One region of the Pseudoalteromonas sp. Angola-7 genome, then DNA from elsewhere that is predicted to be linked to it. Evidence: predicted binding sites of a transcription regulator. Region 1 holds the regulator's gene; each other region holds the start of a gene.

Evidence for each region. The regulator sigma-54, encoded in region 1, starts transcription at its own class of promoters, with help from an activator protein. The targets are predictions, from matches to a motif close to GTTGGCACGNNNNTNGNNT.
Region 2: a site for sigma-54 is predicted at 2,607-2,625, ahead of PSH50_RS16690 (diacylglycerol kinase family protein). Genes of this name have one in related genera too.
Region 3: a site for sigma-54 is predicted at 3,092-3,110, ahead of PSH50_RS20735 (hemerythrin domain-containing protein). Genes of this name have one in related genera too.

What each region holds. Positions count from the first base shown of each region.
Region 1 is NZ_JAQREL010000003.1:419,669-424,314, forward strand. Features, by position in the region: gene kdsC (3-deoxy-manno-octulosonate-8-phosphatase KdsC) at 1-237, shown strand, start outside; gene lptC (LPS export ABC transporter periplasmic protein LptC) at 234-788, shown strand; gene lptA (lipopolysaccharide transport periplasmic protein LptA) at 778-1,326, shown strand; gene lptB (LPS export ABC transporter ATP-binding protein) at 1,323-2,048, shown strand; gene PSH50_RS06800 (RNA polymerase factor sigma-54) at 2,118-3,617, shown strand; gene hpf (ribosome hibernation promoting factor) at 3,645-3,932, shown strand; gene PSH50_RS06810 (PTS sugar transporter subunit IIA) at 3,937-4,389, shown strand; gene rapZ (RNase adapter RapZ) at 4,409-4,646, shown strand, end outside.
Region 2 is NZ_JAQREL010000014.1:77,328-81,973, forward strand. Features, by position in the region: gene PSH50_RS16675 (DUF4331 domain-containing protein) at 1-647, opposite strand, end outside; gene PSH50_RS16680 (anti-sigma factor) at 1,023-1,706, opposite strand; gene PSH50_RS16685 (sigma-70 family RNA polymerase sigma factor) at 1,703-2,227, opposite strand; gene PSH50_RS16690 (diacylglycerol kinase family protein) at 2,685-4,304, shown strand; gene PSH50_RS16695 (VF530 family DNA-binding protein) at 4,343-4,646, opposite strand, start outside.
Region 3 is NZ_JAQREL010000026.1:20,045-24,690, forward strand. Features, by position in the region: gene PSH50_RS20725 (TonB-dependent siderophore receptor) at 1-1,779, opposite strand, end outside; gene PSH50_RS20730 (hypothetical protein) at 2,128-2,541, shown strand; gene PSH50_RS20735 (hemerythrin domain-containing protein) at 2,627-3,052, opposite strand; gene PSH50_RS20740 (hypothetical protein) at 3,370-3,621, shown strand; gene PSH50_RS20745 (hypothetical protein) at 3,679-3,936, shown strand; gene PSH50_RS20750 (DUF6500 family protein) at 3,963-4,181, shown strand; gene PSH50_RS20755 (tetratricopeptide repeat-containing diguanylate cyclase) at 4,192-4,646, opposite strand, start outside.

The DNA of each region.
Region 1 (4,646 bases):
AACACTTTAAAGTTAACTGATGAACAAATAGCCTATATTGGCGACGATGGTCCTGACATGCCTGTTATGGAGCGCGTTGGCTTTGCCGTTGCAGTTAACGATGCGCACCCGCTAATTAAGCGCTTATCGCATTACACTACGCAAATGCCTGGCGGCTTTGGCGCCGTTAGAGAGCTCACAGACTTACTTATGCTAGAGAATGGCATAGCGCTTACAACACAAGGCACCAGTTCATGAATGCAGCACGCGTTATACTCAGTGCGTTATTCATCGGCTGTATGGTTTGGCTTTGGTACCCTTATTTTACCCAAACAAATGTAGCGCCAGAGCAAGAACCTGAAGTAATTGCAAAGCCCGATTACACCGCTATAGAGCTTAAGCAAACAGCCTATGACGAGCAAGGCAAAATAAGCCATAAAGTCACCGCGGCTAAAATGGAGCTATACCAACAGCTTGGTTTTACATTTTTTGAAAAACCTATTTTCACCTTGTATAACGAAAAACAAACATGGCGAATAAATGCAGACGAAGCAACGCTTTACGAAGATAAACAACTTATTTTAGAAGGCAATGTGGTTGCTAAAAATTTAGTTGATAATGCCATGATAGATAACATCAATGCCGATAACATCGAAGTCGACATTAAAGCGCTAACAATGCGCTCTGAGCAGCCAGTGGTTGTCACTGGGCCTAATTTAAAAATTGTCGGTAAAGGCCTTGAAGCCGATTTAAAAACCGAAGTAATAAAACTAATTAACCATACGCGAACAATATATTATGACCAATAAACTCACTAAAATACTTATTATCCCATCGCTAATGCTTGCATTTAGCGCCTCTGCTGCTGAGCCTGCTGCTCAACCGCCAGCAAATCAAATTTCTATTAGTGCAGACCGTCAAGAAGGCCAACTTAAAGAAAACGTAGGTATTTTTGAAAAGAACGTCGAAATTGTGCATGGTAATCGCAAAATTACAGCCGACCGACTCGAAGTACATAAACGTGAAGACTTAGGGGATAACAAACAACTCCTTATTGCCACTGGCAGCCCAGCCTACTTCGAAGAAAAGCAAGACGATGGGACCGTAATGAGTGCCAGTGCAAACGAAGTACGTTACGACGTAGCAAAGCGCTTTTTAACACTTGTTGGCGATGCTGAAGTCGCACAAGCCGGTCAAAAAATTAATGCTAAAAGTATTACCTACGATATGCAGCAGCAGCTTATTAGCGCAGAAAAAGACGAAAACTCTACGGATCGTGTCCACACAATTTTAGTGCCTGTTGAAGCAAAAATTAAAGAAAAAACAGGTAACGAAGGTCAACCATGAGCACCTTAAAAGCAGAACTATTAGCAAAAAGCTATAAAGGCCGCCAAGTTGTAAAAAATGTAGGCCTTGAGGTAGAAGCCGGCAGCATTGTTGGCTTATTGGGCCCTAATGGCGCAGGTAAAACCACCACCTTTTACATGATTGTAGGGTTAGTACCTAGCGACAAAGGTAAAATTTCTATTGATGATAACGACATTACGTTATTGCCTATGCACAGCCGCGCACGCTTAGGCATTGGCTATTTGCCGCAAGAGTCATCAATATTTAGAAAGCTGACAGTTTATCAAAACTTAATGGCTATTTTAGAAACGCGTAAAGAGCTCAATAAAGCCGCACGTGAAGAAACGCTTAACAACTTACTTGATGAATTTAGTATCCAGCATATTCGCGATAGCCAAGGTATGGCGCTTTCTGGTGGTGAACGCCGCCGTGTAGAAATTGCCAGAGCACTGGCAGCAAACCCTAAATTTATTTTATTGGATGAGCCTTTTGCTGGTGTTGATCCGATTTCAGTGTTAGATATAAAGAAAATAATAGAACATCTTAAAAACCGTGGCATTGGCGTATTAATTACCGATCACAATGTAAGAGAAACCCTTGATGTTTGTGAAAAAGCCTACATTGTTTCTCATGGGGAGCTAATTGCATCTGGCACCCCAGAACACGTATTAAATGACAAAACTGTACGCGATGTTTATTTAGGCGAGCAATTTAGGCTGTAACATTTAAGCCACACCTACAAGCATCTGCTAATATTAATTATAACAACACAAAAGGATTGTTAGAGATACATGAGGCAATCATTACAGCTGCGCATGGGCCAGCAACTTACAATGACTCCACAATTGCAACAAGCGATTCGCTTGCTGCAGCTCAGTACATTGGATCTCCAGCAAGAAATACAAGAAGCACTTGATAGCAACCCGCTATTAGAAGTAGAAGAGCAAGATTACACGGAAGAGTCGGCTGGAAAAAATGAACAAAAAGCAGATACGGATGATGTAACCGTAAGCGCATCGGCTGACGATACAACCAGCGAGTACGAGCAAGACAGTGGCGAAGCTTTAAATAAAGACACCGTTAGCGATGATATGGCAATGGATGTAACTTGGGATGAGTACATGAGCGCAGCCCCTGCTGCATCCTCAGGCCCAATGCCGGAAGATGAGTCTATTTATCAAGGTGCCTCTACTGAAACGCTACATGAGTATCTAATGTGGCAGCTTCAGCTTACTCCCTTTAGCCCCACTGACGAAGCCATTGCTATTGCCATTGTAGAAGCTGTAGATGACTCGGGTATTTTAACGCTAAGTTGCGAAGAGATTTTAGAGAGCTTTAACCAAGAAAACGATGACGAAGTTGAAGTTGAACTTGATGAAATAGAAGCCGTTTTAAAGCGTATTCAGTTATTTGACCCTGTAGGTATAGCCGCGCGCAGTTTACAAGAGTGCTTGTGTATTCAGCTAAACCAGTTTGATAAAGACACCCCTTTTATAGAACAAACTAAAATGATCTTAACCGATCACATTGATCTATTAGCGGCACGCGACTATCGTACATTAATGAAAAAGACTAAGCTTAAAGAAGACGAGCTTAAAGAGGTCATGACCCTAATACATACCCTCAACCCAAAACCTGCAGATACAATAGTAAGGGAAGAGTCGGAGTATGTAATACCGGATGTGTCGGTTAAAAAAATAAAAGGCCGCTGGGTGGTAGAGCTAAACCCAGATAGCATGCCAAAAATACGCGTAAATAGTCAGTACGCGGCTATGTCACGTACCGTAAAATCAAGTGGTGATAGCCAATTTATTCGCTCTCACTTACAAGAAGCTAAATGGTTTATAAAAAGCCTTGAAAGCAGAAACGACACGCTGCTCAAAGTAACAAACTGTATTGTAAAACAGCAACAGGCATTTTTTGAACATGGCCCCGAAGCCATGAAGCCAATGGTTTTAAACGATGTTGCTGAAATGGTAGAAATGCATGAATCGACAATTTCGCGTGTTACCACGCAAAAATATATGCATACGCCACGTGGTATTTTTGAGCTTAAGTATTTTTTCTCAAGCCACGTAAGCACTGAAAACGGCGGAGAGTGTTCATCAACCGCAATACGTGCCCTAATTAAAAAGCTAATTGCCGCGGAAAACTCAGCTAAACCATTGAGTGATAGTAAAATTGCGGATATATTGGCAGAGCAAGGAATTAAAGTAGCTAGACGCACAATAGCAAAATACCGTGAATCGCTAGCTATTCCACCGTCAAATCAGAGAAAGAGTTTGATATAAGACGTAAAAAACAAAGAGGAAATGCTTATGCAACTAAACCTAACTGGTCGTCACGTAGAAGTAACTGATTCACTTAGAGACTATGTAAATAATAAATTTGCAAAGCTAGAAAGGCACTCAGATCATATTAGCAATGTGCATGTCATTCTCGATGTAGAAAAACTCAACCAAAAAGCAGAAGCGACTATTCATGTAAGTGGCGCAGATTTATTTGCCTCAACAGAGCACCAAGATATGTATGCCGCTATAGACTCGTTGATTGACAAGCTCGATCGTCAAGTCATAAAACATAAAGAGAAGCTTGCTAGACACTAATATTATGAAATTAAGTACATTAGTATGCCAGGACTGCAGCAAAGCTGCGGTCCTTTTTAGTAGTAAAAAAAGAATTTTAGAGTTTATCAGTGAGCTAGCTCATGAAAAGCTCCCCTACTTACCACAACAAGATATTCTTAATGCGCTGGCAAGCAGAGAAAAGCTAGGCAGTACTGGTATTGGCCGAGGTATCGCCATTCCTCATGGCAGAATGGGTGGCGTAGAAGAGCCGCTGGCTTTAGTACTTGTTAGCGACACCCCTGTTAACTTTGATGCTATTGATAACTGCCCTGTTGATATTTTTGTTGCACTCATCGTACCAGATGGCGATAACCAACAGCACCTAAAGACTCTGGCAACCATAGCTGATAAACTGAGCAACAAAGAATTTTGTAAACAGCTGCGTAGTGCTAAAACCGATGCAGAGCTGTATCAAGTAATTGTTGATCAATCGTAGTAAATACTAAGGGCTATAAATGGAGTTAATTATCATAAGCGGCCGTTCTGGTTCAGGTAAGTCGGTTGCTTTACGCGTGGTTGAAGATTTAGGCTATTATTGCGTAGATAATATTCCGGTCAACTTACTGCCCTCTTTAGTGCGAAGTGTTTCAGATAACTATGACAAAATAGCCGTTAGTATAGATGTTCGTAATATCCCCAAAGAACAAGACGAATTTAACGATATTCTCGAGTACCTTCCTGACTTTGCTAAAC
Region 2 (4,646 bases), on a different contig from region 1:
CTGTCACAGCCTGGTACCGAAACTTGATAAACAAACTGATCTGCATAGGTTTGGTAATCAGCCATTGAACCAAATGTTTTGTCACCAATATAATCAAGCGGTTTATTAAACGTGGTTGAACTGGTGGTGGTATTACTTAATGCTGTACTGGTACCCGTGCGTTGTGGACCGCTTATCATGCTGAGTGTGTATGACTCGCTAAAATTAGCGGCGCTATCATCACCTGCTGCTACACCACCAACGTTTTTAAGAGGTACAGATACAGTACGCTGATTATCTTCTGGGCCAACGGTTAATTGCACGCCTTGATTATCGTTTGGCAGCATACTGGTAAAATTAAAAGCAAAGGTAATATCCTCAACTGCATCACCGTCGTTATCAATATGAATACTGTAGGTTGCATCTGGGTCCATAGCAAAGTAGTTAGGGCCGCCGTAGGCATCTTGTAGAGGAATATAGTTGGCAATAAATGTAACGTAGTCGTCTCTGCCTGCTTCATAACTATTAAATACGTAAAAGTCGGTAGAGTCTAAGGTTGGAAAGCGGCTAATGTTCGGCGCTTCACGATGACTTGATGCCTCGCTAGAGGTGCTTACTAAGGTACTGCATACTACTACTGCGAGTATAGATGGAGTTAAAGCTTTCATGACTTTTTCCTTTAGTTTTGATTGGAGTCATAACTAATAACGAAGCAAAAAGCACAATGGATGCAAAAAAGTTAAATATTTTTTATTATTGTTAATAAAGGGGTGTTTAACGTTCAAGATTAAATTTTCAGCAGGCTGTTTTGCATTTAGATAAGGAAGTGATAAGAGAGTGTTAAGGGGCTGAAGCGGTTTGGTTTTATACTTATTACAGGGGGTGTATGCAATTAAAATAACGCAGCAGGTATTGAGCACACAATATGATAAGCATCGCACTGCGATTAAGTCTACTTTAGTTTAATCAAATATTAATGGTTACCCAAGGTAAATAAAAAGGTTGGCCAAACAAAGTTTGACCAACCAGTCGCGTTTATTTAGTTATAAAATAACTAAATCTGTCGTGTACAGTACTTGTGTTGGTAGGCCGTTTGGCGAGCCACCTAAAGGCTCTAAGCTAACAGCGAGTAGGGCAATGTCTTGTGCCTTAAAGCGCGTGCCTTTGAGTAACTGTTTTTCACCGTTTTTAGGCAGTAGACCCAACGAAATTGGCGTGTCTTGCCCTTTTAAAATCATCCACAGCTCGTAGTCTTTATCGGTTTGCGCAACGAGTTTATCACTGGCTTTAACCGATAATGTTTGCTCATCTACGTTAATAAACCACAGTGATTGCTTATCTTGATTTTGTACTAAAGCAATTTGTTGGCTGTATTGGGGCTGAGTTGTGGGCTGAATAACCAAAAATGCTAAGATAATACAGGCAGCTGTGGCTATAAATGACCAATTGCGCCATAGCGATGTAGCTGGTTTGATCACCGTTTTAACGGGTTGGTTGGTGTGTTCTAATGTATTTAAAATATTCTGCCACACTTGCGCGCTGGGTGTTTGAGGTGTAATTGCACTGGCTAAATCATTTAAATTTTGCTCCCACATTATAGTGGCTTCTCGGGCTTGCGGTAAGCTGAGCATTAAGCGTTGAAAACGTTTTCGTGCCAGGCCTTTTAAAGTACCTAATACATACTGCCCTGCTAAAGCATCAAGTAATTCTGGTTTATTATAATTCATAATGTTAAACACCTCTGCAACTGCTGCAAACCACGCCTGATCCAGCTTTTAACTGTGCCTAAGGGCGTTTCTATGTGATTGACTAACTCACCATGGCTTAGCCCTTTGTAATAGGCTAAATGAATGGCTTGTTTTTGTTGGGGATCAAGTTGCTCAATACAATTAACAAGTTTGGTTTGTTCGTCGTAGCTAACATCGACTGCTTGTTCGTCGTATTCATCGTCACCCATTGCCTGCTCTTTTCTTACCTTGTGATAACGCAATGCATCTAAGCTGCGGTATCTCACAATGCTTATCATCCAGCTAATAACTGTGCCTTTAGATGAGTTGTACTCTGACGCGTTATGCCAAATTTTTATAAATGCCTCTTGCAGTACTTCTTCTGCGTGCGCGCGGTTTGAAAGCATATTTAAACTAATCGCAAAAAGCTTTGCGCTTGTTTGCTGATACAAATCAGCAAACGCGGCTTTGTTACCCTGTGCTGTTTTACACAAAAGGGGAAGTAAATTGTCGTTTTCCATAAGGTTCCTGTTGTTTTTATTATTACCGAGGTGTGTTGAGCTTAGTGAATTAACAATTGTTTTATTTAAGCACAACCTAATCGCTTTGAAATAGAGATTAAACAGGCTGTTATAAATTTAACAAATAAAGATAAACACACTCTCAATAAACGTGTGAAAAGAGTGATTGGATGCAAAAACTTTTAAGCTGACATTTATATTAGCTGCTGTACACATTGAAACAAGTTTTAAATATAAACAGTTACCTTTGAGTAGTGAGAAAAAATGACCGATTACTGTGTAAAAAGCGCCTAATATGCGAATACAGCTAAAGCTAGCTACTTTTATTTATTTTATATCAGTTACTTAGTGTTGTTTTTGTTCCTAAAAAACAACTTTTGTTGGCGTGCAAATTGCTACTACACTTATACACAGCTGTAAAAAAATGTGCCAAAACAGTAAAAATAAAGGAGAAAATATGTGGGCTGCAACGAGTTATTTAATTTTAGCGTTAATTTTTATATTTATAGGGTGGGAGGTTAACTCGGTATATTTTGCAGTGGTATTTTACTGGAGTGCATTGTCGTTAATTCTTGTCAGTGGTGCTTACATTTTTAATTTGGCGAAAATTTTTAGAAAGCGTGAAAATGGTGTCATCCCATTTTATATCCGCTGGGCATTTGTGCCTTTTTTACTGGGTGCTCAAATTTACAATGCGTATTCTCGCAAGCACGATAAAGTCCCTCCCATTCAAAAAATTAACGACCATTTATTTTTAGCATGCCGATTGTTCCCCTCTGACATTGATACGTTAAAAGAAAACGGCATAACGGCAATATTAGATGTAACGTGTGAGTTTGATGGCTTAGAATGGAGCTCTACACAAGAAAATATTAGCTATTTAAATATTCCGGTGCTTGATCATAGTGTGCCTACCCATTCGCAATTAAACCAAGCCATTAACTGGATACATCATCATATTAAAGAAGACCGCCGCGTGGTAGTTCACTGTGCACTGGGCAGAGGGCGTTCGGTATTTGTTATGGCAGCGTATTTACTGAGTCAAGATAAAAACGCCGATGTTCACCAAGTGCTCGCGCAAATAAAAGAAACCCGCGAAACCGCAAATCTTAATAAGCATCAGCTTCGTCATTTAGCAAAGCGACATAAAAAGGGCGAGCTAGTTATTAAAAACAAAGCCGTTATTATTGCAAACCCTGTGTCGGGTACCAAAATGTGGCAAGACAAAGAGCATTTAATAGTGGCTAGGTTGTCGGCGTATTATGATTTAGAAGTATTAACCACCACCAAAGAAATAGACGGTATTGAGCTTGCTAAACAAGCCATTAACGATAAGCCAGATATAATAATTGCCTGTGGCGGCGATGGAACCGTGACAGAAGTAGCAAGTGTGTTGGTAAACACTCAATGCAAGCTGGGAATTATCCCAATGGGCACAGCGAATGCCTTAGCGCATGTGCTCATGGGTATTAGCTCTAAAATCATTCCTGTTGAGCAGGCCTGCGATCTTATTATTGATGGGCAAACCCAAACAATTGATACGGCCTATTGTAATGACGAGCTTATGCTGTTGTTAGCTGGGATTGGTTATGAGCAATCAATGGTAGAAAAAGCAGATAGAGACTCAAAAAACGAATCGGGTCAGCTTGCCTATTTAAGTGGTTTTTTTCAGGCATTTAGTGAGCAAAAAGCGCAAACCCTTTATGTCACCCTTGATGATAATCAAACGCAGGAGGTAAATACAAATAGCTTTATTGTGGCTAATGCTGCGCCATTTACTACGTTACTAGCTCAAGGAGGTGGTCAGCCCGATCACGAAGATGGCCTATTAGACATTAATTGGCTGCTACCTAGTGATGAAAACACCACTCGCGTGTTAAGCATTGCTGAACTTATGTTTAGTAGTATTACACAAACGCATTTAGCAATTAGCTCGCATCATACCAACGCTAAAAAAGTAACGATAACCGCAGACGAAGAAATTAAGTATGTACTGGATGGTGAAATTAAAACAGCGGATACGCTTACTATTACAGTTGACCCCGCCTCGTTAAAAGTAATTAGTAAGGAGCTATAAAATACAAAATGCACGTATTTGACGTGCATTTTTGTGTGTTACTTTTTAATGCTTGGCCAAACAAAACCACTGCTATCGCTTTGGCTGGCAGGCTTAGGGCGCTGAGCGCTTTTGGGTTTACGCAGCGGTTTGTTACTTAACGTATGTAAGTAGAGAGCTTCAACTTTATCGCGAGCCCAAGGGGTTTTACGCAAAAATTTTAAGCTTGATTTAATACTCGGTGAGTCGGTAAAACATTTAATGTTTACTTGCTCGCCCATGGCTTTAAACCCTAAGCGCTGCTCAAGCTCTACTAAAATTTGTTCTAACGTTACCCCATGAAGAGGATTTTTTGGTTGATTA
Region 3 (4,646 bases), on a different contig from region 1:
GCGCTGGCTAAATACCGCACCATCAGCGTACCAGTCGCTGTCGGTCGGAGCGTACTTTAAGCCAAACTCAACTAAGGTGTTTTCGGTTGCAAAATTTTGTGCGCTAATTGTGTTATCGCCGCCAAGTGATGTACCGCCCGCCATACTATTTGATGTTGCTTCGTTATAACTTGCTGCACCATAGGTGGTGTAATCACTATTTAATTTGTAATTAAAGCTAACTTGGCCTGAATGCAGGGTTTCGTTAATGCTGTCGCTTGCGGCAACTTGACCTTGTGGTGCAATAGGGTCGTTTGCTTCTACATCGTAAAAGTCAACGCGGTAACCCACACTGGTATGAAGTTTATCGCCCCAATCAGAGTCTTGCTGAATAGCAAGCCCGGTTTGCCATGAACGTGAGTCGGTAGTGTCTGATAAGTTAAAGTCGCCGCTGCCATCGTTATCTAAATCGTATTGACCACCAGGCGATACAAATACACCTGGGCTTAGCTCTACTAAACGTGCTTTTTGTGCATCGGTTAAGGGAATGCGGCGGTTTGAAAGTGGGCCAGTTAAATCAATTGGTAAATCGGCCTCGGTAGTAAATTGGCTGTAGCCGAGGACTTTGTTGTAGCGTACGTCAAAAGCAAAAATTGTTTGCTGGTCACTATTCCAGCGGTAGCTAAGCTCAGTGCGGTTTTGCGCTGTATCGGCGCCGTCTATAATTTCTACAAAACTGTTTTGGGCTATTTCTTCACGCTGTAAATGCTGAAAATACGTAATGTTTTTAAGCGAGGCATTAGCACTTAGCTCACGCTTATAAATGCTGTGAATTAAATAAGTGGTTGCTTCGTTTTGGTTATCAGGGTCGGTAAGCACGGTGCTGCGATCTATTTTTACTTGCCCAGTAGGCGAAACAATTGAACCCGCTGCTGGTACGGTACTGCCATTGGCTTGCACGCCTTGGCCGGTAATATAAAGGCCATCATCAATTAAGGCTTGGGTAGGGCGGTTAATACCGGCGTTATCGGTAAATTCAACTTGGTATAGCTCAAAGTTAATATCCCAACTGCTTTTATCATCGGGCAATATGCGTAGTGCTGCAAATAAACTGTCGCTTTTAGTGCCTGAATAATCGTAGTAGCTGCCTTCATCAAGGTGCTCGTAACTTACTCTAAGGCCCACTTTATCTTTTATAATGGGGGCAGTGTAATCTACTTGGGCACTGTATTGATCCCATCGCCCCGCTGAGATCTTAACTTTACCTTTACTTTCATCTGTAGAAGCAGTCTTTGAGTGTAAATTTACAAAACCACCGTTACGTTGGCTTGAGCCAAATAAAACCGGCGGTGCGCCTTTTACTACGTCTATTTGTTCTATAGAGTTGAACGATAATGGCACGCCAAAGCCATTATTACCTGCTTGGCGGCGTGTACCATCTTGAAAAAGCTCACCCAGTTGGCCACGAATAGTAGGTAAGCTGGGTGCACCAAAGCCACTTGCAGAGTATGTGTTTGGGCTTACGGCTAGTACGTCTTGTAGGGTAGTAATATTTAGTTGCTCTATCAACTCGCTTGAAATAGGCGTTACTGAGCGTGCTATGTCTTGCAGTGCAAGGTTGTCGCCGAAGGGGCCGTTAATAGTGGCATCTTTTACAGAAAGCCCTTGAGATTTAATCGTTTGGCCTGCTACTTCAATACGTTCAATTGAGTCGGTATTAGCTGCAGATTGTGCCGCATGAGCATAAAAATTAGGTGTGAGTGAAGCGGCTATAAAAAGTGCCAAATATGAATGTTTCAAAAGGGTTCTCATTTTGGTTAGTGTGAATGTGGCAATAAAGACCTGCAGCTTTTTGAATAACTTTCAGTAAATATTAATTCTTTTTGTTTTTTAGAATGAAACGTTAAAAGTTTAGCACATTGCTCAAAAGCGTTATTCAGTTTTAGCCACTATGTTTTTGTTTTACAAATACTGTAGTTAGTTATTGCCATGATAAGGTCGTAATTTATAAATAGCGGTTTTATACGCAAACAAACGCAAAGCAGGGCACCGAATTTATTAAAAAATTATACATTAAGATGAAATAAAATATGTGTTTAGCGGTCTTGCTAGTTTCAACATTAAATTATTTAGTTTTAAGGAAATTTTATGACTGGTACAACAGGTACTGACTTTCAAAATCGTTTGCAGTGGTCGCTTTTTTCGCTACGCCTAGGCGTATTTATTGTAATGATTATGTGGACGTTTGATAAGTTTGTTAACCCTGGGCATAGCGCACGAATTTTTGAGCATTTTTATGGTATTAGCGGCTCTACAGATGTGGTTGCTTATGTACTGGGGGCGTTACAGCTTATTTTAGTGTTGGCTTTTTTAGCGGGTATTAAAAAGCGACTTACGTATGGCGTTATATTTGTAATGCACGGCCTTTCTACGCTTTCATCTTATAATCAGTATATTGATGGCTTTAATAACTTATTGTTTTTTACAGCGTGGCCAATGTGGGCAGCGTGTTTTGCACTGTATGTGTTACGCGAGCAAGACGTTAAATTTACCATTAAGTAGCGCTGCAAAAAAAATGGTTATAAGCCATACGGCTTATAACCAATAAGTACACAAGGGAGTGTATGGAAGTCGGTTTAATTAATAACTAATGCATGGCATCGTTGTACTGTTTAGCTAGGCTTTCTTTTTGACCTTCTGTTAGGGCTTTACCCGCTAATTGAAATACTTCATGTTCTTCTTCACTTAAATGATGATGCACTAAATGGTGCAATTTTTTAGCTGCAACTAACCATGCCGATGAGCTCATTTCGGTGTCTTCAAGTTGTTCAATTAATTCGTCAATTTCATGGTGCTCAGCAACGCTGTGGCGTGCTTTTTCGTGCGTTAAATCGTCAAACATAAGTGGGTTATAAAAATAACGCTCTTCAAATTTTGCGTGTTCTTCTAATTCGGTTTTTAGCTCGTCCATTAGCTTGTGGCGCTGCTGCGTATCGCCGTGCGTTTGAATAAGGGCATCTACTAGCTCGCGTTGTTTATCGTGGTCGTGACGTAGCGCTTCAAAAATATTCATAACTCTTTCCTTGCTGTAATTGCTTTATAAACTTTTAAAAAGCAAACGCAGTGCCAGATTTTAATATGTTGATATAATTGACTTTAATGTACTTTTGGCTGGTTTGAATGGAGTTGCTCTGTAACTTTTACACATAAACAGCTGCAATTTTTTCAGATTAAAAGAGGTGATTGCTTTTGACGCTACAGAAGCTTACATATTTTTACTGGTTGGGTATTTTATTGAGGTGGTAAAGTAGCGCATTATTTGGGTACAAGCTGTACATACTTGCCTTACCTATATTTTTATAAAACTTTAGATATTAGGATAGTTTAAGGATGAACTTAAAAAGCCCCACTACAGCATTATTACTGTGCGCGTTATTAAGTGCATGTAGTACAGCCGAGCATTCTGAACGACGTGTATGCATACAAGAGGCAGAAATAACGGAGCTAAATGGCGCTAAAACAAGCTCAGAGGTTTTCAATAAATGTGTAAGCACTCAAATAAAAAAGGATGCTAAAGGCAACACTTTTTTTGATGGAGTTGGTGTGTTTTTTATTGATCTAATTGTTTTAATAGCCGCCTAAGTAAGCTAACTTACAGCTATAATTTAAAGCACAAGGGTGCGTAAAATAGGATTGAATATGAAGGCGTTTTTAATTGTATTTTCATTGTGTATATTTTTAACTGGCTGTGCGGCAAAGCCTTATGCGGGCTCTGCACAATGTATGGAGCAAGCTGATATAGCTTATGAAACCAATATACATAAAAATGAGCCGCTAGATAATGAATGCAAAGCTACAAAAGTAAATACGCCTAATAAAGAGTTTGAGAATCATAGTATTGTTGATAGAAGTCTTTTACAGCTAATTGTTAGTTTTTTAAACGGTATATTTAGATAATTAAAATACAATTAAATAAGGTATGTATGCAGGAAGAACTAAAAGCAAAAATTATAGCTGTGTGCGATAAAAAAATAGCAGCCAAAGGCGAAAACGTAGGGCTTTCTTTTTACGCTTTTTTTGCAAATAAAAACGACAATCCAGAGCTGCTGATGCAAGCCGCTACGTGGTGGATACACATCCATAAGTTAGATCACTTTGAAAAAGCGATAAAAATAAAAAAAATGATTATTGAAGGTGACTAATAACGTATATTTACGCGATTGCTATTTGGTTTCTGCCATTTTCTTTTGCTTTATAGAGTTGTTGGTCTGCATGTTTAATTAGCTCGCTAAGTGAGTCGCTTTTAGCATGACTTATTGCCACGCCAGCACTAAAGGTAACGTGTGTTTTACTTGGTAATGCCTCAATATGACTGCAGTACTGCGCTAACTTATTTTCAAGATTTTCAAAAAAGTTGTTTATTTTATCGCGATTTTGCGTTTTTAAAACAAATAGCCACTCTTCGCCGCCATAGCGCCCAAACTTATCGTTAGTACTTAGTGTGTCTTTTGCTGCTTGAGCAAATTTTATAAGTACTAAATCTCCTATATCGTGGCCAAATTTGTCGTTAATAGCTTTAAAGTAATCTAAATCGACAATAGCTATTGCTAGGCTCTGCTGGGATAAACACTCATTTGCTTTTTGCAAAATGCCACGCCGATTTAAGC